Regions from separate parts of the Streptomyces sp. NPDC048191 genome, predicted to be linked through region 3. Evidence: riboswitches for the same ligand, from Rfam matches in the RefSeq annotation. Region 3 holds a riboswitch; each other region holds the start of a gene.
What was found. A riboswitch is a leader RNA that binds a small molecule or an ion and turns the genes downstream of it on or off. The one in region 3 is predicted to bind cobalamin.

Region 1 (5,705 bases), on a different contig from region 3:
CAGCAGACCCCGGCTGCGGAACCAGTAGACGTACGCGAAGGCACCGTAGAAGAACAGGCCCTCGATGCACGCGGCGAAGCAGATCAGGTTGAGCAGGAAGCGCCGGCGGTCGGCCTTCGTCTCCAGCCGGTCGAGCTTGTCCACCGAGTCCATCCACGTGAAGCAGAACTGCGCCTTCTCGCGGATGGAGGGGATGTTCTCGACGGCCGCGAAGGCCGCCGCCCGGTCGTCCGGGTCGGGGAGGTAGGTGTCCAGGAGCGTCAGGTAGAACTGGACGTGCACGGCCTCCTCGAAGAGCTGACGGCTCAGGTACAGCCGCGCCTCGGGGGAGTTGATGTGCTTGTACAGCGTCAGCACCAGGTTGTTGGCGACGATCGAGTCACCCGTCGCGAAGAACGCGACCAGGCGGCCGATGAGGTGCTGCTCCTCGGGCGTCAGCTTCGCTAGGTCGGCGACGTCCGAGTGGAGGTCGACCTCCTCCACGGTCCAGGTGTTCTTGATCGCGTCCCGGTAGCGCTCGTAGAAGTCCGGGTAGCGCATGGGGCGCAGAGTCAGCTCGAAGCCCGGGTCGAGCAGGTTCTTGGCAGTCATCACAGTCGGCGCGAAGCGCCGTCCTCCAGGGGTGGTGGTCGGGTGGCGGGTGGGAATTACTGGCAGGCCTCGCAGGACTCGGGGTTTTCCAGGGAGCAGGCGACCGCGTCGGGGTCGGCGGCCTGCTGGACGGGGATGGCGGAAGGTGTCTGCGCCTGGGCGGCGCGGGCGATGCGGGTCGCCGGGCGCGAGCGCAGGTAGTACGTCGTCTTCAGGCCCGACTTCCAGGCGTACGCGTACATCGAGGAGAGCTTGCCGATGGTCGGCGTCTCCATGAAGAGGTTGAGGGACTGCGCCTGGTCCAGGAACGGGGTGCGCGCCGCGGCCATGTCGATCAGGCCGCGCTGCGGGATCTCCCACGCCGTGCGGTACAGCGCCCGTACGTCGGCCGGGATCCAGGCGAAGTCCTGCACCGAGCCGTTGGACTCGCGCAGCGCCTCCCGGGTCCGCGCGTCCCACACGCCGAGGTTCTTCAGGTCCTGCACCAGGTAGGAGTTGACCTGCAGGAACTCGCCGGAGAGCGTCTCGCGCTTGAACAGGTTGGAGACCTGCGGCTCGATGCACTCGTACACGCCCGCGATGGAGGCGATGGTGGCCGTCGGGGCGATCGCGAGCAGCAGCGAGTTGCGCATGCCGACGGACGCGATGCGCGACCGCAGGGCGGCCCAGCGCTCCGGCCAGGCCGGCTCGACGCCGTAGTGGTCGGGGTGCAGCACACCCTGGGCCGTACGGGTCTTCTCCCAGGCCGGCAGCGGGCCGTTGCGCTCGGCGAGGTCGGCGGAGGCCTCGTACGCGGCGAGCATGATCCGCTCGGCGATCCGCGTGGACAGGGCCTCCGCCTCCGGCGAGTCGAAGGGCAGACGCAGCTTGAAGAAGACGTCCTGAAGACCCATCGCGCCGAGGCCGACGGGACGCCACTTGGCGTTCGACCGTCCCGCCTGCTCGGTCGGGTAGAAGTTGATGTCCACGACACGGTCGAGGAAGGTGACGGCGGTGCGGACGGTCTCGTCCAGCCGCTGCCAGTCGATGTCCCCGTCGGCCACGAAGGCACCGAGGTTCACCGAACCGAGGTTGCAGACCGCCGTCTCCCCGTCGTCCGTGACCTCCAGGATCTCCGTGCAGAGGTTGGAGGAGTGGACCACGTGGCCCGGCAGGGCCGTCTGGTTGGCGGTGCGGTTGGCGGCGTCCTTGAAGGTCATCCAGCCGTTGCCGGTCTGCGCGAGGGTGCGCATCATCCGGCCGTACAGCTCACGGGCCGGCATGGACTTCCTCGCCAGACCCGCCGCCTCGGCCTTGCGGTAGGCGGCGTCGAACTCCGCGCCCCACAGGTCCACCAGTTCCGGCACGTCCGCCGGGGAGAACAGCGACCACTGCTCGTCGGCGTTGACCCGGCGCATGAACTCGTCCGGGACCCAGTGCGCGAGGTTCAGGTTGTGCGTGCGGCGGGCGTCCTCACCGGTGTTGTCCCGCAGCTCCAGGAACTCCTCGACGTCGGAGTGCCAGGTCTCCAGGTAGACGGCCGCGGCACCCTTGCGCCGGCCGCCCTGGTTCACGGCCGCCACCGAGGCGTCCAGGGTCTTCAGGAACGGGACGATGCCGTTGGAGTGCCCGTTCGTGCCCCGGATCAGCGAACCGCGGCTGCGGATGCGGGAGTACGACAGACCGATGCCACCGGCGTGCTTGGAGAGCCGGGCGACCTGGTGGTAGCGGTCGTAGATGGAGTCCAGCTCGTCCAGCGGGGAGTCGAGGAGGTAGCAGGACGACATCTGGGGGTGCCGCGTGCCGGAGTTGAAGAGGGTGGGGGAGGAGGGGAGGTAGTCCAGGCGGCTCATCAGCCCGTAGAGCGCGGCGACTTCGTCGGCCGACCTGGTCGTGTCGTCCTCGGCCAGGCCGCTCGCCACGCGCAGCATGAAGTGCTGGGGCGTCTCGATGACCCTGCGGGTGATGGGGTGCCGCAGCAGGTAGCGGCTGTGCAGGGTGCGCAGGCCGAAGTAGCCGAAGCGGTCGTCGGCCCGCCGGTCGATCAGCGCGTCGAGCCGCTCGGCGTGCAGCCGCGCGAACTCGGCGGTCCGGTCCGCGATGAGCCCCTCGCGGTGCCCGACGGCCACGGACTCGGTGAAGGACGTCACGCCCTGCGAGGCGGCCTCGGCGCGGATGGAGACGGTCAGCAGCCGGGCGGCGAGCCGGGAGTAGGCGGGGTCGTCGGAGATGAGTCCGGCGGCGGCCTCCGTGGCCAGCTCGCGCAACTCCGCCTCGTCGGCCCGAGCGGACCGGCCGCGCAGCGCGGCGGCGGCGACCCGGCCGGGGTCGGCGTCGGGGAGGTCGGCGGTCAGCTCGGTCAGGGTCCGCAGCAGCGCGGCACCGGGACCGTCGGTCTCCAGGCCGCTGGCTGAAGCCGGATCTGCTGGCGCGATGGTCACGTGGGGCTCTCCCTCGCTCGGCACGGGGGCCTTGCGGAGGGCAGGGGGCAGCCACGAGCGCACACGGCGTCGCGTCCACCGGCCCACCCCACGAGGCCCGGACGTCGGAAGGCACCCGGGCCGGACGGCCGGGCGCGTGCTGCCGGCAGGTCCTCGGACTGACACAGGCGCGCGAACACGCGCAAGTACACCGTTGCGGGACAGTTCCGGATTCGCACCGGATTCCCCTGCGGCGACAGCGAGGTCGAGCATACATCTAGTGCCGGGCTGTCGTGTCACCCCCAGATGTTGTGTCGTGGCGGTGTCAGAGTGTCAACTCGTAGGTGAGCAGAGTGATGTGGTCCAGCTCGGGCAGCGGATTCCAGTCCCGCTCGGGTGTGCGAACGAAACCCAGCCGTTCGTAGATGCGGTGGGCGGCGTGCATCGTGCGCTGGGTGGACAGGACGACGGCCCGGCAGCCCTCGGTGGCTCGCGCCCGGTCGACGCAGGCCCGCACGAGGGCCTCACCGGCGCCCTGGCCGCGCGCGGCGCCGGCCACGGCCAGCATGCGGATCTCGGCCTCACGGGGGCGGGCGATGTCGGCCATGGGGCCGGGGGACGGGACGAAGGTGACGCCGCCGAGGAGGGTGTCGTTCCGCATGGCCACGAGCACGTCGGCCGCGGCGGCTCTCTTGGCCACGTCTCGCAGCTCGCCGAGGTACCGGTCGCTCTCGCCGAAGTCCAGGAGGCCGTCCTGGAGGTAGGCCTGGGCGGTGATCTCACCGAGGGTTTCGTACTGGCCGGGGTGCGCGGGCCGGATCACGATGTCCATGGCACCGAGTCTGCCGGAGGGGTACGACGACGGGCCGCCGGATTTTCCCCGGCGGCCCGTCGTACGACGGCTGCCTAGTGACCGGCGCCGGCCGTCGCAGGCGGAAGCTCCACCTGGACCCCCGGGTCGCCCGCGTCCGCCGTGTAGTCGTCCGGCCTGGTCTCGTCGAGGCCCTCGGGGGCCTTCAGCGCCTTCAGGACGAAGGTCAGGACCACGGTGACCACGACGTTCAGCACGAACGCCGTGAGGCCGATGTAGCCGATCTCGCCGATGCCCGGGATCTCCTTCGCCGAGCCGCCGAAGTGCTTCTGGGTCGGGGAGGCGACGCCGTACGCGGCGAACGTGCCGTACACCATGCCGACCGCCCAGCCCGCGAGCAGGGCCCAGCGGTGGAACCAGCGGGTGAACAGGCCGCCGACCAGCGCCGGGAAGGTCTGCAGGATCCAGATGCCGCCCAGCAGCTGGAAGTTGATGGCGACCGTCTTGTCCATGGTGAGGACGAAGACCAGCGCGCCGACCTTCACCAGCAGCGAGACGATCTTGGAGACCTGGGCCTCCTGCTTCGGTGTGGCGTCCGGCTTGATGAAGTCCCGGTAGATGTTGCGGGTGAAGAGGTTCGCCGCCGCGATCGACATGATCGCCGCCGGCACCAGCGCGCCGATGCCGATCGCCGCGAAGGCCACGCCCGCGAACCAGTCCGGGAACATGTCCTCGAACAGCTGCGGGATCGCCAGCTGCCCGTTGGTGACCTTGACCCCGGCCGCGATCGCCATGAAGCCCAGCAGGGCCAGCAGCCCCAGCATCAGGGAGTACAGCGGCAGGATCGTGGTGTTGCGGCGGATCACCTCACGGCTCTTGGAGGAGAGCGTCGCGGTGATCGAGTGCGGGTACATGAAGAGCGCCAGCGCGGAGCCCAGGGCCAGGGTGGCGTACGTCCACTGGCCCGCCTCGGGCGGCACGAGCGCGCCGCGCGGCTTGCCCGTCGCCGGGTTGACCTGGCTGAACGCGTGGCCCGCCTTGGCGAAGACGTCGTCGAAGCCGCCCAGCTTGATCGGGATGTAGATGATCGCCACCGCGATGACGATGTAGATCAGCGCGTCCTTGACGAAGGCGATCAGGGCGGGGGCCCGCAGCCCGGAGGAGTAGGTGTAGGCCGCCAGCACGCCGAAGGCGATCAGCAGCGGCAGGTCCTTCACGAACCAGTTGGTGTTGTCGCCGCCGCCGACGCCCATCACGTCCAGCACCGCCTGGATGCCGACCAGCTGGAGCGCGATGTAGGGCATCGTCGCCAGGATGCCGGTCAGCGCCACCGCCAGCGACAGGCCCCTGGAGCCGAAGCGGCCGCGGACGAAGTCGGAGGTGGTGACGTACCCGTGGCGGTGCGAGACCGACCACAGGCGGGGCAGGAAGGTGAAGATCAGCGGGTAGACCAGGATCGTGTACGGCACCGCGAAGAAGCCGGACGCGCCCGCCGCGTAGATCGCCGCAGGCACGGCGACGAAGGTGTACGCCGTGTACAGGTCGCCGCCGAGCAGGAACCAGGTGACCCAGGTGCCGAAGGACCGCCCGCCCAGGCCCCATTCGTCCAGGGAGTGCTCGTTCTCGGCCCTGCGCCAGCGTGCGGCGAGGAAGCCCATGACCGTGACGGCCAGGAAGAAGAAGATGAAGACGCCGAGCGCGACGCCGTTGACGCCGTTCTTCACTTCGCCTCACCGCCCTGCTGGGCGGTGCGGGCACGCTGGTCGCGCTGCCACAGCTTGTACGCGGTGATGGTGAGCGCCGTGGAAATCAGCACCCAGAGCATCTGGTACCAGTAGAAGAACGGGATCCCGATGAAGGCGGGGTCCGCCTTGGCGTAGGAGCCGACCCAGAGCATCGCCACG
Region 2 (5,705 bases), on a different contig from region 3:
GCGAGCCCTGCCCTGTATTCGAGGCAACACGCAGCGCGAGCCCCGGATGTGCGGACTGCGGCTCCCACACGTGTGCTGGAGACAGGGGCCGGTCTCTCCGGCTGCGCGGCAGGCCCCCCGGCTCAGCCACGCGAGAGGAGCACGGGATGCGGACGGCACGCCTTTTCCCTGCAGCAGCGGCTGCGGCTACGGCACTACTGGCCATCCCGAACACCACCGCGTACGCAGGAGACTTCGGCCTCCTGGAGGTCACACCGAACCCCGCCTATCCGGGCAGTACGGTCAACCTCAACAGCTCGGAATGCGGCAGCAACAGCTCGGCCATCGTCTATGCCCAGGTGCTCGACGCCGGGACGGTGCGTCTGACGTCCCGGGGCCAGACCCACCCGGAGGACGTCCAGGGCACACTGCGGATCCCGAACTCCGTCCCGCCGGCCTCCTATGCCCTGGGCGGGAAGTGCGCCAACGGCCGCAAGCTGGACGCCACCCTCGAAATCAAAACCCGGAACCGAATTCCGTGACACCACCCGCTTGGGGGGATGACGACCGCGGAGTCCGCAGGAAAAGAGTCCTCGTCCTGGCTGGGTTTGTTGCCGCTGGATCTCCCGAGGACCGGAAGTGACGCTCACGTGTGTCCCCGCAGCCAACACGAACGGGAGTTTGAAAAATGGACAACAAACTCAGGAAAATCGGTGTCGCAGTGACGGCCACCTCCTGCCTGGTGGCGGGCGCCTGGGCCATGGCGGAAACAGACGCCGGTGCGGCGACGAAGGCACCCGATCGCGCGCCCAGCGCCAAGGTCATCAAGTGCTACCGGACGCACAAGGAACCGAAGGCGATCCATTGCTACGAGGTCAAGAAGCGACACGCACGCCACAACGGCCGTGACGTCATCGTGATCGTCCTCGTGCGGGTTCCCATACCGAAGAACCCGCCGGCCATCATCGTCGTACCGTCACTGCCCCGTCCGACCGAGACATCACCGGCGCCGGCCACGAGTCCGCCCGAGACCGGCCCCACGCCGCAACAGCCGAGCCCCACCGCGACGGAGACCGGTTCGCCCACCGCGACGGAGACCGGTTCGCCCACCGCGACGGAGACCGGTTCGCCCACCGCGACGGAGACCGGGTCCCCCACCGCGACGGAGACCGGAACCCCCACCGCAACGGACAACGGAACTCCCACCGCAACGGACAACGGAGCCCCCACCGCGACGGACACCGGGGCCCCCACCGCAACCGACAACGGAGGCACGGACACCGGAGCACCCGCCGCAACGGACAACGGAGGAACCGACACCGGGGGCTCGGACACCGGAGGCTCAGACACAGGAGGCTCGGACACCGGAGGCTCGGACACCGGAGACGGCAGCTGACCCCATCGCGGGACCCTGCCCGGACCTGTAGGGCGTAGCGCCTGTTCCAGGTCCGGGCAGCGGTGTGCTGCAAGCCCCTGGGACAGCGGCCTCTGGGGCGGCCGAGTTGGCGCCGGCGCCCGATCGTGGGCTCGGCCGACTTCGTGTGCAACCGCCGCGGTTGGTCCTGCGGACGGCTCGCCGCGACTGCGCGCAGCTACGGGTCCTCACTGTCCTCCCGTGCTACTCGCTCCTCCTGACGGCGTGCTGCCGACGTTCGTATCGCGTGACGCGCAGTGTTCCAGCAAAGCTGAGATCGGGCCGTCGATGAGCCGGTAGCGCACGATTCGGCCATCCTTCTCGCCCTGGACGATGCCGGCGGTCCGCAACAGGCGCAGGGCCTGGGACACGGCCGTGTCCCGCATGCCGGTGGCGACGGCCAGGTCGGAGACGGCGATGGCGCCCGCCTCATGGAGAGCCAGCAGCAGGGACAGGCGCCCGGGATCGGAGAGCAGAGAGAAGCGGTCGGCCCAAGCGCGCACGCGTTCGGGCGCGCCGACAGCGGCGATGGCATCGCAGACCCGATGGTCGTCGATGATCCGCTGCCCGGCACGTTCCGCGGGGACGAGATGCATGCCCTCATCATCGCAGTCGCCGGCGCTCCAGCCGGACACCTGATCAGTTGTGCAATCTTGCAGCCTCCGTCTTCAGCCTTCTAGGGTGGGCGGGTCGTGGTGTTCGGGAAGACCGGTGACAGCCCCTCAAAGGCTCAGTCCGGAGCGGCCCTCGCCACTGTGATCGGGGAGTTCCCACCCATGCATTGCCACTGGCCTCACGGCTGGGAAGGCAGGGGCGGGCACGATGACCCGTCAGCCAGGAGACCGGCCACGACAGCACGAGACTGATCCACGAGGTGCTGGAGCGTGACTGTATGACCGTGTCCCGAGGCGTGCCCGAAACCGACGCCCCTTCCTTCCGCTGGCGCCGTGAGGACACCCTCCGCACGGCCGGCCTCCTGGGCGTGATCGTCGCTCTGCACGTCGTGGCTTTCGGGATCCTCTTCCTGCTCGTGGTCCCGCACCACTACGAGGTCGGCTCCAAGGCGTTCGGAGTGGGGCTGGGCATCACGGCCTACACCCTTGGTATGCGGCACGCGTTCGACGCCGACCACATCGCCGCGATCGACAACACCACCCGCAAGCTGATGGCCGACGGTCAGCGTCCGGTGTCGGTGGGCTTCTGGTTCGCGCTCGGGCACTCCAGCGTGGTGGTCGTCATGGCCGTGCTGGTCGCCGGCGGCGCCAAGCTCGCGGGCACGCTGATGAACGACGGCTCGCGAACCCACCAAGTCCTCGGTACCGTGGGCACCACGGTCTCCGGAAGTTTCCTGTATCTCATCGCCGCCCTCAATCTGGTCGCGCTGTTCGGAATCATGCGCGTCTTCAGGGCGATGCGCGTCGGCCGCTACGACGAGGCCGAGCTGCAGGCCCACCTCGAGTCGCGCGGCTTCATGAACCGTCTCCTCGGCCGGCTCACCAAGTCCATTCGCCGGCCCGGCCAGATGTTCCCGCTCGGCTTCCTCTTCGGCATCGGCTTCGACACCACCACCGAGGTGCTGCTCCTCGCCCTGGCCGGCAACGGCGCCGCCGCCGGACTGCCCTGGTACGCGGTGGTGTGCCTGCCGCTGCTCTTCGCCGCCGGCATGAGCCTGTTCGACACCCTCGACGGCACCTTCATGAACTTCGCCTACCAGTGGGCCTTCTCCAACCCCGTCCGCAAGGTCTTCTACAACCTCACCATCACCGGCCTGTCGATCGTGGTGGCCTTCTTCGTCGGCACCATCGAGCTGGTCGGCGTGCTGCACGACAAGCTCGGCCTGGACGACGGTGTCACCGGCTGGATCGCGGACCTGAACCTGGACAACGTCGGCTACGTCATCGTCGGCCTGTTCGTGGTGGTCTGGGCCATGGCCATCGCGTACTGGCGCCTCGCCAAGGTCGAGGACCGCTGGAACGCCCGGACCGCTGACGCCGGCTGACCGAGGAGCACCCGACGGCTCGGCCAGGAGTCGGCGCCGGCTGCCCAGGAGCAGGTGCCTTCGTCCTGGAGCGCCGGCCGGATGAGGAGGCCGCCACGCAGGCAGGCGACCGGGCGGCCGTCGCCGGGGGGCGGCCGCGCCGCCCCCGCTGTCACCGGCGGGGAGGTGCCCCAGCGGGTACGGGCCCTGCTTGGCGCCGCCTCCTGCGCGCCGAAGTCTGCCCTGGCCGGCCGGTGCCCTGCTGCCGGGCACGTGCTGCGTTCGCCGTCGACTCACGTTGCAGACCCGGGCCGACGGCAGCGGTACGTACGCCACCGGCCGCTCTCCCCCTCCGCAGTCCCCAGGACTGGGAACACCCGCCTCGGACGAGCCCACCCGACACCGTCTCCAACTCGCCGATATGCGCCTGATGAACACGCGGCGCCAACACCGGCCCGCTCCGCGGACACGTCGTGCGGAGCGGGCCCTCGCGGTTCGCGGACCTCTTGCCGGGCCCGTGATCATTGGCAGCCGCACTTCGCCGTCCGCCCGAACCGGGCACTGCAGGCGGCCCACACGGGCACCGGCAAACGGGCAAAACTCACTGCGGGCGCCCTGACCTGGGGATTCACTCAATCACTCCAGGCATCATCGGGCGGTTTCAGGCCCATTGTGGGCGGGTTTGCTGCAAAAGGCGATTGGTATAAATGTGCGGCAAGACCGGGCGCGCCGTGCCCGGACCGGGTATGGAAGGCGAGGTGAGCGATGAACGCCGAGGAGCGTCAGAGCCGGATTCTCGCGCTCGCCCGTCACCAGGGGCGTGTCGAGGTCACCACCACGGCCGTCGATCTGGCTGTCGCGCCGGAGACCATCCGTCGTGACCTCAGCGTCCTGGAACGCAGGGGCCTGCTCCGCCGCACCTACGGCGGCGCCTACCCCGTGGAGGGCGCGGGCTTCGAGACGGGCCTCCCCGAACGAGAGGCCCTGCACGTCAAGGACAATCGCCGCATCGCCGCGGAGGCGGTCAAGCTCCTTGGTGACGCGGAGACCGTGTTCGTGGACGAGGGCTACACCCCGCAGCTCCTCGCCGCGCTCCTCCCGGGCGACAGGCCCCTGACCGTGGTCACCGCATCACTGTCCACAGCAGCCGCGATCGTGGACTCTCCGCACGTCACCGTGTTGCTCCTCGGAGGCCGGGTCCGGTCGCGGACCCTGGCCACGGTGGGCTCATGGGCGTGCGCCATGCTCGAGCGATTCGTGATCGACCTGGCCTTCCTCGGGTCGAACGGGATCTCCCGGGAGCTTGGCCTGACCACCCCCGATCCGGTTGTGGCCGACGTCAAGGCCAAGGCGCTGACAGTGTCGCGCCGACGCGTCTTCATGGGGCACCACAGCAAGTTCGGCGCGAGCAGCTTCTGCCGCTTCGCCGGCGTGGGCGACTTCGAGGCGATCGTCACCGACATGGGGCTGTCCAGTGCCGAGGCACACCGCTACTCACTGATGGGACCCCGCGTCCACCGGGTCTGACCCGCTCAGCCCGCAATCCCCCACCGCCAGGGACGACTTCGCCGGAGCCGCCCCGACGGCACCCGCTGCCCACGCAGCCGCAACACCCGCCGCATGTCCGAGCCCATATTCACCCCCTCCCCCTTGTTGCCTACACCCGACATTTCATGAAAGGGACGATCATGACTTCAAGACCGACTGTTCTGCGGCGCGCTGTGCCGCTCGGCGCGCTCGCCGTGTGCGGCGCGCTGCTCACGGCATGCGCGGGCGCCGGCGGCGCGGGGGGCGGCTCCGGCTCGCACTCCATCAACGTACTGATGGTGAACAACCCGCAGATGGCGGACCTGCAGAAGCTCACGGCGGCCAATTTCACCAAGCAGACCGGCATCAAGGTCAACTTCACGGTGCTGCCGGAGAACGACGTCCGTGACAAGATCACCCAGGACTTCTCCAGCCAGGCCGGCCAGTACGACGTGGCGACGATCAGCAACTACGAGACACCGATCTACGCCAAGAACGGCTGGCTCGCCCCGCTGACCTCGTATGCGAAGAAGGACACCGCCTTCGACCAGAGCGACATCCTGCCCGCCATGCAGCAGTCGCTGACCGCGTCCGGCCAGATATACGCCGAGCCGTTCTACGGTGAGTCGTCCTTCCTGATGTACCGCAAGGACGTCTTCAAGGAGAAGGGGCTGACCATGCCGGCCAACCCCACCTGGCGGCAGGTGGCCGCCCTGGCCGCCAAGGCGGACGGCGCCAAGTCCGGGATGAAGGGCATCTGCCTGCGTGGTCTGCCGGGATGGGGCGAGGTGATGGCCCCGTTGACCA
Region 3 (5,705 bases):
CGGTTCGTGTGGGTCTTCGAGATCTCCGGCTCGGTGCCCGCCTCCCACAACGGCGGCTACCACAAGTCGTACAGCATGCGGCAGCCCCCGATGTACTTCCCGCTCGGCGGCGGCACGCTCAGCGGCGTCTCCAAGCCCGGCGAGATCGTCTGGTCGCGGGTCTTCCTGATGGACGGCCGGCTGCACGTCGACCTCGGCCGGGCCACGGCGATCGAGCTGCCGGAGGAGGAGACCCGGCGCCGGCTGGCGGCCACCACCCCGCAGTGGCCGATCATGCACGCGGTACTGCACGGCGTGAGCCGCGACCAGTTCATGGCCCGCCACCGCGCCAACCACCTGAACGTGGCCTACGCCCCGGACGCGGCCACGGCCGACAAGGCGCTGCGCGCCAAGGCCGCCCTCTTCGCCGAGCTGGGCGTCGAGGTCCACTTGTGCGGGGACGTGACGCTGTAGCCGGCGAGCGGCCCCGCCGGTGGCGCGCCTGGACAAGCTGACCAATACCTCACGGGGCACGAGTAGTTCAGCATGCCCCGGTGCACGACGGTCCACCCGGCGCCGACGGTCCCGGCGGCCCGAGCCGCCGACCGGTGCTCGCCGCCGGTGCGGGCACGGCGGCGGCCCCGTCGCTCGTGGGCGCGCCAAGGCGGCCGTCGCTCATGGGTGCCGGCGCGGGTCGGGTCGGGCCGCCGGGCGGGGAAGGTCGATGGAACGGTTTTCCTCGATCACCCGGTAGCCCACGCCGGTGTACAGGTTCATCGCCACCTCGTTGCCGCCCCACACCGTGAACATCAGTACCGAGTCGCCGGCTGCCAGGGTCGCCCGTTCGCCGACCGCCATCGCGGCCCGCCCGTATCCTTTGCCGCGGTGCCGCTCCTCGACGTGCAGCGAGTAGCCGTAGGTGACCCCCGGCAGGAACCCGTGCTTCAGCCAGCCGGTGCCGATCCGCTCCCCCGCCGCCTCGAGCACCAGGAACGTGTTGTCGGGCGTCGCCAGGCCGTCGGTAATCAGCTTCGCGAAGTCGCGGTCGGACTTGCGTTCCGCCTCCTCGGGACCGAGGACTCCCGACCGGATGATGTCGTCGGTGTAGGCGGCCTTCTCGGCGGCGAGCCAAGCGGGATACTCGGCCTGTGCCATCGGCCGTGCGGTGACGCCGTCGAGTGGTTCCGGCAGGGAGCCGACGCGCCGCGTCCTGAGCTGGGCGCGGACGGCGTAACCGTCGAACAGTTCGCCGGCGGGCTCGGTGAGCCGTATGTCCAGCCGCGTCGCGCCGCGCTGCGCGCACCATGTCTCGGCCCAGTCCCGTGCTGCCTGCTCGTGCCCCCGGCCGGCGTGGGACGCGTCGACGTGCAGGTCGCCGATACGGCCCGCGGGCGTCCCCTTGTCGTCGGCCACGGCCACGGCGACGTGTCCCACCCGGGTCCCGCCGTCCGTGATCTCGGCGACGGTCCAGTCGTCGATGCCGTCGCGCGCGCTGTCGACCATGCGTTCCGCCGCGGCCGCGTCGAGCCCGACCGCCGTGTACGAGGCGTGCAGCCGCCGTTCGAAGTCCCGCTGCCATTCCGCGCGTTCACCAAGGATGCTGAAGTCAGTCACCTCAGCACACTTCCACGTCGTCGTGGACCTGGGCGACTGATTTCCGTGCCGGGGCCGTCCCGGGAGACGGGTCGGTGGGCCTGCTATGTTCGCACGCGGGTGGGCGGATCCGGTCGGGGTGGCGTGCGGCGGGGGACGGCGACCCGCCGACGGCGCCCACGACAGCACCGGGAGTCACCGCGTGACCAGCCGAGTCCTTTTCGTCTCTCCCGCCATGAGCGTGGCGTTGCGGCAGGCCCGCTTCGACGACGGCGGCTCGATCGACGACGCCGGCGCGGCACGGGCCCGGTCGGTGGCCGGGTCGCTGCCGTCCGCCGTCCGTGTCCTCATGTCCTCCGGCGTGCGCTGCCGGGAGACGGCCGCGGCGCTGGGCCTCGACGCGGTGCCGGTGCCGGAGCTGGCGGGTCTTGATGTGGGGCGCTGGCGGGGACGCACCCTGGAGGAGGTGGGGGCGGCCGAGCCGGAGGCGGTGGGGCGCTGGCTCACCGACCCCGGCTGCGCGCCGCACGGGGGTGAGTCCGTGCGGGACCTGTGCGCGCGGGTCGGGCGGTGGCTGGTGGACGCTCAGGGCCTGGAGGGTCGTACGCTCGCGGTGGTCGAGCCGGAGGTGGTACGGGCGGCGGTCGTCGACGCCCTGGGCATGCCCGCATCGCTCTTCTGGCGCCTGGACGTGCCGCCGCTGTCCTTGACGGAGCTCAGTGGCCGGGCCGGGCGCTGGAATCTGCGTCTGGGGCGTCCGCCGGGCGCGTTGGAGGCCGAGTAGGCGCCGACGGCCCGCGGTTCACGGCGCCGGTCCCGGTGCCGGCACGGCCGCGCCGTGATGGCGCGGTACGGGCAGGCGTCGGCGGCCTGTGGGGGTGTCCCGGGCAGGCGTCCCCTTGGCGGCTGTCAGAGCCTCCCGCTCGTGCGGGAGCCGTTCGGTGCGCTCGGCCTGCCGTCGGGCGGCGCCCGGTTGCCTGTGTTCCTCCGGAGTGAGGGCGGGCGCCTCGCGCCCACCGAGGGCGATGCGCCACCCGCTTCCTGTTCTGCCGGGAATCCCCGCGCATCGGCGGCCGGAGAACGTCAGAGGGCCCCGGTCGGTTCCGAAGGGCCCTCTGTTGTCGGGAAGGGTTCAGCGCGCGGCCGGAACGGCTCTCCCGCTCCCGGCCGTCGCCGGCCTGGGATTGAGCAGCCTCTCGGCCAACTCGCCGAAGACCAGGCCGAATCCGCCCCACAGAACGGTCTGGATCGCCAGTGCCGACAGCCGGAACCGCCACAGCAGGGTGGCCGGGAAGCCCTGGGGCACCTCGTTGACGACGGGCAGGAACTGGTACGCCAGGCCGATCACGACGACGAACGCGGCCACCGCGGCCACCGTCGCCCACCAGGTGCCGAGGCTCGGCGCCAGGCGCTTGCCGAGGATGGTGGCGGCGACCGCCAGCAGGACGCTGAGCAGCATCATCAGGAAGTACAGGGTGGTCCGCTTGCCGATGGTGTCGGCGTTGCCGATCGAGGGAGGATTGGCCGGGTACTTCAGGAACGGCACGACGTACACGGCGAGGAGGGCGCAGCCCGACAGCAGCAGCGCCGTCGCGCGCGGACCGAAGCGGCCCACGCGGCCGAGGGCGAAGCAGAAGGCGAGTGCGGCGATGCCGCCGAAGGCGACCCCGTAGACGAGGACTCCGGTGGCGAGGCCGGCGGTGGACTGCAGGGAGCGGGAGACGACTTCCATCTCGTGCTCGTGCGAGTGGGCCTGCTCGAAGCCGATCGCCTTGTCGACGCTCGGCTCACCGAGGACGTACGCCACGACCAGGGCGAGCACGCCTGCCGCGAGGCCGGCGAGCATGCCCCGTACGAGGAGGTTCCGTACGGTTGCGGAGTTCATGGGGGTGCGGCGTCCCTCGCGTCAGTGGCAGGGGAAGCCGAGCAGATGGCGGGCGTCGTGCACCCACTCGTGGACGCCCGTGCCGTTGACCACGGAGGTGGCGCCCTGCTCGGCGCCGACGAAGTAGAGCAGGACCAGCATCAGGACGCCGAAGAAGACCGCCCAGGGAGCGATCGCCTTCAGCGGCAGCTTGGCGGGAACGACGGGGGTGGTGGCTGTCGGCTGGGCGACGGTCTGCGCCATGGCAGGACCTCCTCGGGAGTTCGCGTCCCATCTCGGTGGTGCACAGGACGACGGCCACGGGTCTGACTCACGGCCCCCTGAGGGTCCCGCATACAGTGGCGCGACCGTGCCGGATTCCCACCGGCTTCCGTTTCGCCGTCGTCGATATCGGACCGACCGTACCGCGTGACGCACGCATGGCCAAGACCGCCTCCGCCCGACGTGATCTTCCTCTCCCACCAGGCGGGACGGTACGGGCCAGTGGGTCGGCCGTGGCGCGATTCCGGCGGCCGCCCGGCGGTACGGACGCTCATGCCCCGGTTCCGGCGGGTGGCGAACTGCGCGCGCACCAGGGGGCGTTCACCATGCCGCCTCCGCGGCGGAACCGGGCCCGGCGAGTCCCAGTTCACGGTCGCCGAGCGGGGCGAAGAAGCGTGCCACGTCCGCGTCGGTGACCTCGGCGAGCGTCGCCGGGGACCAACGCGGACACCGGTCCTTGTCGATGATCTGGGCGCGGACGCCCTCCACCAGGTCGGGTGAGCTCAGAGCGGCGCACGAGACGCGGTACTCCTGGTCGAGGACCCGCTCCAGAGACCCGAGGCGCCGTGCGCGGCGGATCGCGGCCAGGGTGACCTTCAGCGCGGTGGGCGACTTGGCGAGCAGGGTCTCGGCCGCCTCCTTGGCGTCGGGGCCGCCGTGGGCGAACAGCCGGTGGACGATCCCCTCCACGGTGTCGGCGGCGTAACAGGGGTCGATCCACTCCCGTCGGGCGGTCAACTCCCCTGGGGACGGCGGCCGTACGTGTCGCGCGAGGGCGTCCGGTACGGGCAGCTCGGCCAGGTCGTCGACGAGGGAGCCGAGGGCTGCGGACGGTACGCAGTGGTCGGCGAGTCCGCACAACAGGGCGTCGGCGGCGCCGATCTGGGCTCCCGTCAGGGCGAGGTGGGTGCCGAGTTCGCCCGGGGCGAGGCCGAGGAGATGGGTGCCGCCCACGTCGGGGACGAAGCCGATACCGGTCTCGGGCATCGCGATCCGCGAGCGTTCGGTGACGATACGGACGCTGGCGTGCGCGGAGACGCCGACCCCGCCGCCCATCACGATGCCGTCCATGACGGCGACGTACGGCTTGGGGTAGCGGGCGATACGGGCGTTGAGGTGGTACTCGTCGCGCCAGAACGCGGCCGAGGCGGTGCCGTCGCCGTCGCGGGCGTCGTCGTGGACGGCGCGGATGTCGCCGCCGGCGCACAGGCCGCGCTCCCCCGCACCGGTGATGACGACGGTCTCCACGGCCGGGTCGTGCTCCCACGCGGTGAGGGCCTCGTCGATGCGGCGCACCATGGCGTGCGTGAGGGCGTTAAGGGCCCGGGGCCGGTTGAGGGTGATGTGGGCGGCCCGGCCTGCGGTGTGGAACAGGACGGGGTCGTCGGTGCCGGTCATCCGGACGCCTCCGTCAGGCCGCGGGCCACGATGAAGCACATGATCTCGTTGGTTCCTTCCAGGACGGGGTGGACAGACGGGTATCGGACGATCCTTCTCGATGGCGTGCCCGCCGTGGTGGCCGCGGCCGCCGGGGGTCAGCGGGGATCCGCCCGGCGCCGAGGTGGAGTGAACGCGTACAGGTCGAGGATGTCCGGGAGCGGAGCCACGCCGGGGCCGCCGGAGCGCACCCAGGTGACGATGTCCTCGGTCGCGTCCGGATCGTTGACGAGCCCGAGCCAGACCGGCCGCGCACCGGCGGCCCGGCCCACCGCGGACGGCTGTACGACGATGACGTTGGCCTGGTCGCACACGTCGAGGCAGTCGGAGACGCGCACCGGTACCTCCGCCCGCAGGCGTGCGGTCTGCGCCGCGTGGTCGACCCCGGTCACCTTGGGGCTGCCGCAGCAGCAGTCCCGGCACACGACGACCCGGCACGGTGCCGCACCGCTGCCCGCCCCGGGCTCGTCCGCCGCCTCTGCCGTCGTCCGCTCGGGCACGCCGCGTCACTCCCCTCCCGGGGAGATCCGCCCCGGTGTCCGTCGAGGAG
Region 4 (5,705 bases), on a different contig from region 3:
TGGCAGTACGGCACCAAGGGCCGCTTCCCGGGTGACCAGAATCTCTTCGACGGGTCCGTGAGCCGGCTGAGGGTCTTCGCGCGGGGCCGGTAGCCAAGGGGCGCCTGGGGTGGCGGAGCGAAGCGGAACCCCACCCCCTCCCTAATGACACCCCGAGGTCCGACTCAGTTCATCTTCCGTTCACCCAGGTTGCCTACGTTCGACCAGCCAATGACGCTCGAACGATTGCCTGGGTAAATGGAAAGCTTCTCGCTGATCCTCGCGATAGTGGTCGTAACCGCTCTCGCGTTCGATTTCACGAACGGTTTCCACGACACCGCCAACGCGATGGCCACCACCATCTCCACCGGCGCCCTGAAGCCCAAGATCGCGGTGGCCATGTCCGCCGGCCTCAATCTGGTGGGCGCGTTCCTCTCCGTCGAGGTCGCGAACACGATCTCCAAGGGTCTCGTCGACGAGACCGGCATCCGTCCCGAGGTCATCTTCGCCGCCCTGGTCGGCGCGATCCTCTGGAACCTGCTGACCTGGCTGGTGGGCCTGCCGTCCAGTTCCTCGCACGCCCTGATGGGCGGCCTGATCGGCGCCGCCGTCGCCTCCGCCGGTTTCGGCGCCGTGCACGGTGACGTACTGGTCACCAAGGTCATCCTCCCGGCGATCGCCGCGCCGGTGGTGGCGGGCCTCGCCTCGCTGCTGGCCACCCGGTTCTCCTACGGCATCGGCGGCAAGGCCGAGGGCGAGGCCACCCGCAAGGGCTACCGCGCCGGCCAGATCGCCTCCGCCGGCCTGGTCTCCCTCGCCCACGGCACCAACGACGCCCAGAAGACGATGGGCGTCATCACCCTCGCGCTGATCGCGGGCGGCGCCATCGCGCCGGGCTCGAACCCTCCCACCTGGGTGATCCTCTCCGCCGGCCTGGCCATCGCGCTCGGCACCTACATCGGCGGCTGGCGCATCATCCGCACCATGGGCAAGGGCCTGACCGAGCTGGAGCCGCGCCAGGGCTTCGCCGCCCAGACCAGCGCCGCGACCGCCATCCTCGCCTCCTCCCACCTGGGCTTCTCCCTGTCCACCACGCACGTCGTCTCCGGCTCGGTGATGGGCGCCGGCGTCGGCCGCAAGGGCGGGGTGGTCCGCTGGTCCACCGCGACCCGGATGGCCGTCGCCTGGGTGCTCACCCTCCCGGCCGCCGCGCTGGTCGGCGCGGGCGCCGAGTCCGTCACGGAACTCGGGGACTGGGGCACCGCCGTGGTCGCCGTCTTCCTCGTCGCCGCGAGCGCCACGATCTGGAAGATCTCCCGCCGTGAGGTCGTCGACCACACCAACGTCGTCGACGGCCCCGCGGAGCCGGCCGGCGTGGTCACCACCGCCATCGCCGCGGTGACCCCGCCCCCCGCCGGTCCGATCACGGAGGACCTGACGGCCACGATCGCCTCCCCGGCCGTCCCCGAATCCGCGCCCGAGGCCGTCCCGCCGGCCGCCACCGTCTGACCCCGGCCACCTCCGGTTCCCAAGGAAGCATCCCCATGAAGATCGACTGGTCGGCCATCGGCTCCGTCTTCGGCGTCAGCCTCGTGTTCACCGTGGCCCTGGTGACCCTGTTCACCCTGGGCGTCAACGGACTGGCCCGGCGCGAGAAGGCGGCGGCCCAGGGCAACTCCGCGGCACTCGCCGTGACCGGCGCCTACGTCTGCTTCGCCGCGTGCGCGGCGGCGGTGGCGTACGGCATCTACCTGATCGTCGCCAAGGCCTGACGGAGCACCGGACAGCAGGCACCGCGAAGGCTCCCCTCCACGCGTGACGGAGGGGAGCCTTCAGGCGTGCCCTGACGTCACGGACGTCCCCCACGATGTGGGGATCGGCACACTCTCCCCCCGCAGGTCAACGGCAAGTTGACGGCCGTTCCGGGTGCATGGTGGACTGCCCAGGCCATGTACGGCGACAGGAGAGGAAGCCGGTGTGAATCCGGCGCGGTCCCGCCACTGTCACCGGGGAAGAACCCCCGGGAGCCAGGAACTCTCACCGCCGAATCTCGTCGAACCAGGGCGCGGACACCCTGAGTGAGGACACCGATCGCCATGCCCGGCTGCCGAAGGACCCCTACCAGGCCCGCTGCTGTACTCACGGCCGGCTGAGCCGATGGGTGCCGCTCGCACTTATGCGTACGGCGCCGCCGCCGGCCTTCTCGGCGACCTGCTCCTCGGCGATCCCCGCCGCGGGCATCCGGTCGCCGCGTTCGGGCGTGCGGCCGCCGCCGTGGACCGCGCGTTGTGGCGCGACCACCGCGGCTGGGGCGCCCTGCACACGGTGGTGTGCGCCGGTGGCGCCGTCGCACTCGGCACCCTGGCCGCGCGCGCCGTACGCCCCTCCCCCACCGCCTCCGCCGCGCTGACCGCCGCCGCCACCTGGGCGGTCGTCGGCGGTACGTCGCTCGCCCGCGAGGCGCGTGCGGTCGGGCGTGCGCTGCAGGCCGGGGACGTCGCGGCGGCGCGGGCGCGGCTGCCGCATCTGTGCGGCCGGGACCCGCAGGCCCTGGACGCGGACGGGATCGCCCGGGCCGTGGTCGAGTCGGTCGCCGAGAACACCTCCGACGCCGTCGTGGGCGCGCTGGTGTGGGGCGCGGTGGCCGGGGTGCCGGGGCTGGTCGGCTTCCGCGCGGTCAACACCCTGGACGCGATGGTGGGTCACAAATCGCCCCGCTACGTGCGCTACGGCTGGGCCTCCGCCCGGCTCGACGACGTGGCCGGCTGGCCGGGGGCCCGGCTGACCGCCGTGCTCGCCGCGGCTGCCGGACCCGACCCGCGCGGTGCCCTGCGTGCCTGGCGGGCCGACGCCCGCAGGCACCCGAGCCCCAACGCGGGCCCCGTCGAAGCGTCGTTCGCGGGGGCGCTGGGGGTGCGGCTGGGCGGCACGCTGTCGTACGGCGGCCGGGTCGAGCACCGCCCCGTGCTCAACGGGGAGGCGGGCCGCGCCGTTCAGGTCACCGACATCGCCCGGGCCGTACGGCTCTCCCGCCGCGTCGGCCTGCTCGCGCTCGGCGTCACCCTCGCCGCGCGCCGACTCGTGAAGGGACGTGGGAAGTGAGCGGGGGTCTCCTCGTCGCCGGCACCACCTCCGACGCCGGCAAGAGCGTCGTGACGGCCGGGATCTGCCGGTGGCTGGTGCGCCAGGGCGTGAAGGTCGCGCCGTTCAAGGCGCAGAACATGTCGCTCAATTCGTTCGTGACCCGCGAAGGCGCGGAGATCGGGCGGGCGCAGGCCATGCAGGCCCAGGCCTGCCGGATCGAGCCGACCGCGCTGATGAACCCGGTGCTGCTCAAGCCGGGCGGCGAGCAGAGCAGTCAGGTGGTGCTGCTGGGCAGGCCGGTGGGCGAGCTGAGCGCGCGCGGGTACCACGGGGGACGGCAGCAGAAGCTCCTCGGCACGGTGCTGGACTGTCTGGCCGAGTTGCGGGGCACGTATGACGCGGTGATCTGTGAGGGGGCCGGCTCGCCCGCGGAGATCAATCTGCGGCGGACCGACATCGTGAACATGGGGATCGCGCGCCGTGCGCGGCTGCCCGTGCTGGTGGTCGGGGACATCGACCGCGGCGGCGTCTTCGCCTCCTTCTTCGGCACCGTCGCCCTGCTCTCGCCCGAGGACCAGGAACTGGTCGCCGGGTTCCTGGTGAACAAGTTCCGCGGCGATGTCAGCCTGCTGGAGCCCGGGTTGGACATGCTCCAGGGCCTGACCGGCCGGCCCACCTACGGCGTGCTGCCCTTCCGGCACGGGCTCGGCATCGACGAGGAGGACGGGATGGGGGTCCCCCCGCGCGAGCGAAGCCGAGCGTGGGAGAGGGACTCGCTGCGCGGCACGGTCCGCGAGTCGACCGTGAGTCCGCCGGCCGGCGAGGACGTGCTGCGGGTCGCCGTGTGCGCGATCCCCCTGATGTCCAACTTCACGGACGTGGACGCGCTGGCCGCCGAACCGGGGGTCGTGGTGCGGTTCGTGGACCGGCCGGAGGAACTGGCGGACGCGGACCTGGTGGTGGTTCCGGGGACACGCGGGACCGTACGGGCGCTGCGGTGGCTGCGCGAGCGCGGGCTCGCGGACGCCCTCGTGCGCAGGGCCGCCGAAGGACGCCCGGTCCTCGGCATCTGCGGTGGCTTCCAGATCCTCGGCGAGCGCATCGAGGACGAGGTCGAGTCCCGTGCCGGTACGGTCCCCGGGCTCGGTGTGCTGCCGGTGCGGGTGCGCTTCGCCCGCGAGAAGACCCTGACCCGGCCGTCCGGCGAGGCCCTCGGCGAACGGGTCGAGGGGTACGAGATCCACCACGGGGTCGCCGAAGTGACCGGTGGCGAGCCCTTCCTGGACGGCTGCCGGGTCGGGGGGACCTGGGGCACGCACTGGCACGGCTCACTGGAGTCGGACGGTTTCCGGCGGGCCTTCCTGCGCGAGGTGGCCGCCGCCGCGGGCCGCCGCTTCGTGCCCGCGCCGGACACCTCCTTCGCCGCGCTGCGCGAGGAGCAGCTCGACCGGCTCGGCGACCTGATCGAACAGCACGCGGACACGGACGCGCTGTGGCGGCTCATCGAGTCGGGCGCGCCGCAAGGACTGCCTTTCATCCCACCGGGAGCACCTGCATGAGCACAGTGTTGTTGTTGTCGACCGCCGACACGGATCTGCTGGCGGCCCGGGCCTGCGGAGCGGACTACCGCATCGGCAACCCGACCCGGGTGGACGTCGCGGGGGAACTCCCGGGGCTGCTCGACGGGACCGACCTCGCCGTCGTACGGCTGCTGGGCGGCAAGCGCGCCTGGGAGGAGGGACTGGCCGCGCTGAAGGCGGCCGGCGTCCCGACCGTGCTGCTGGGCGGCGAGGCCGTCCCCGACGCCGAGCTGATGGCGGAGTCGTCGGTGCCGGCCGGTGTGGTCGCGGAGGCGCTGAGGTACCTGGTCGAGGGCGGGCCCGCGAACCTGCTGGAGCTGTCCCGGTTCCTGTCGGACACCGTGCTGCTGACGGGTGAGGGCTTCGAGGAGCCGCGGAAGATGCCGGAGTACGGCGTCCACGGCGACCGTCCTCTCGTCGACGGCCGTCCGACCGTGGGCGTGCTGTTCTACCGGGCGCACGAGCTGAGCGGCAACACCGCCTTCGTGGACACCCTGTGCGAGGCGATCGAGGCGAAGGGCGCCAACGCCCTGCCCGTGTACTGCGGCTCGCTGCGCGGCGCGGACGCCGGGCTGTACGAGCTGCTGGGGAGGGCCGACGCGCTGGTCGCCACCGTGCTGGCGGCCGGCGGTACGCACGCCTCCCAGGCCTCGGCGGGCGGTGACGAGGAGTCCTGGGACATCGGCGCGCTCGCCGACCTCGACGTCCCGGTCCTGCAGGGGCTCTGCCTCACCTCCTCGCAGGCCGCCTGGCAGGAGTCGGACGCCGCCCTGTCCCCCATGGACGCGGCGATGCAGGTCGCGATCCCGGAGTTCGACGGCCGGCTGGTCACCGTGCCGTTCTCCTTCAAGGAACAGGGCCCGGACGAGGTGCCGGTGTACGTCGCCGACCCGGAGCGGGCCGCGCGGGTGGCCGGGATCGCCCTGCGCCACGCGCGGTTGAAGCACAAGCCGAACGCGGAGAAGAGGATCGCGCTGGTCTTCACCGCGTACCCGACCAAGCACTCCCGGGTCGGCAACGCGGTCGGCCTGGACACGCCCGCGTCGGCGGTGCGCGTGCTGG

Region 1: it holds a riboswitch for cobalamin, as region 3 does, so the genes downstream of both, AB0D93_RS14625 (ribonucleoside-diphosphate reductase subunit alpha) here and AB0D93_RS30355 (CbtB-domain containing protein) in region 3, are expected to answer to the same signal.
Region 2: it holds a riboswitch for cobalamin, as region 3 does, so the genes downstream of both, AB0D93_RS39620 (HoxN/HupN/NixA family nickel/cobalt transporter) here and AB0D93_RS30355 (CbtB-domain containing protein) in region 3, are expected to answer to the same signal.
Region 4: it holds a riboswitch for cobalamin, as region 3 does, so the genes downstream of both, AB0D93_RS03290 (cobalamin biosynthesis protein) here and AB0D93_RS30355 (CbtB-domain containing protein) in region 3, are expected to answer to the same signal.

What each region holds. Positions count from the first base shown of each region.
Region 1 covers NZ_JBEZMO010000007.1:168,755-174,459, forward strand. Annotated here, with positions in the region: gene AB0D93_RS14620 (ribonucleotide-diphosphate reductase subunit beta) at 1-591, opposite strand, end outside; gene AB0D93_RS14625 (ribonucleoside-diphosphate reductase subunit alpha) at 648-3,011, opposite strand; cobalamin riboswitch at 3,138-3,280, opposite strand; gene AB0D93_RS14630 (GNAT family N-acetyltransferase) at 3,316-3,822, opposite strand; gene mctP (monocarboxylate uptake permease MctP) at 3,897-5,525, opposite strand; gene AB0D93_RS14640 (DUF3311 domain-containing protein) at 5,522-5,705, opposite strand, start outside.
Region 2 covers NZ_JBEZMO010000049.1:22,689-28,393, forward strand. Annotated here, with positions in the region: gene AB0D93_RS39605 (hypothetical protein) at 147-521, shown strand; gene AB0D93_RS39610 (hypothetical protein) at 668-1,375, shown strand; gene AB0D93_RS39615 (metalloregulator ArsR/SmtB family transcription factor) at 1,582-1,989, opposite strand; cobalamin riboswitch at 2,070-2,259, shown strand; gene AB0D93_RS39620 (HoxN/HupN/NixA family nickel/cobalt transporter) at 2,286-3,392, shown strand; gene AB0D93_RS39625 (DeoR/GlpR family DNA-binding transcription regulator) at 4,137-4,898, shown strand; gene AB0D93_RS39630 (sugar ABC transporter substrate-binding protein) at 5,060-5,705, shown strand, end outside.
Region 3 covers NZ_JBEZMO010000023.1:106,332-112,036, reverse strand. Annotated here, with positions in the region: gene AB0D93_RS30375 (fucose isomerase) at 1-453, shown strand, start outside; gene AB0D93_RS30370 (GNAT family N-acetyltransferase) at 655-1,593, opposite strand; gene AB0D93_RS30365 (histidine phosphatase family protein) at 1,775-2,356, shown strand; gene AB0D93_RS30360 (CbtA family protein) at 2,705-3,457, opposite strand; gene AB0D93_RS30355 (CbtB-domain containing protein) at 3,479-3,700, opposite strand; cobalamin riboswitch at 3,735-3,872, opposite strand; gene AB0D93_RS30350 (enoyl-CoA hydratase/isomerase family protein) at 4,040-5,116, opposite strand; partial or broken gene AB0D93_RS30345 (acyl-CoA dehydrogenase) at 5,113-5,248, opposite strand; gene AB0D93_RS30340 ((2Fe-2S) ferredoxin domain-containing protein) at 5,254-5,655, opposite strand.
Region 4 covers NZ_JBEZMO010000002.1:60,369-66,073, forward strand. Annotated here, with positions in the region: gene AB0D93_RS03275 (lysozyme) at 1-93, shown strand, start outside; gene AB0D93_RS03280 (inorganic phosphate transporter) at 238-1,488, shown strand; gene AB0D93_RS03285 (hypothetical protein) at 1,524-1,751, shown strand; cobalamin riboswitch at 1,897-2,039, shown strand; gene AB0D93_RS03290 (cobalamin biosynthesis protein) at 2,137-3,081, shown strand; gene AB0D93_RS03295 (cobyric acid synthase) at 3,078-4,622, shown strand; gene cobN (cobaltochelatase subunit CobN) at 4,619-5,705, shown strand, end outside.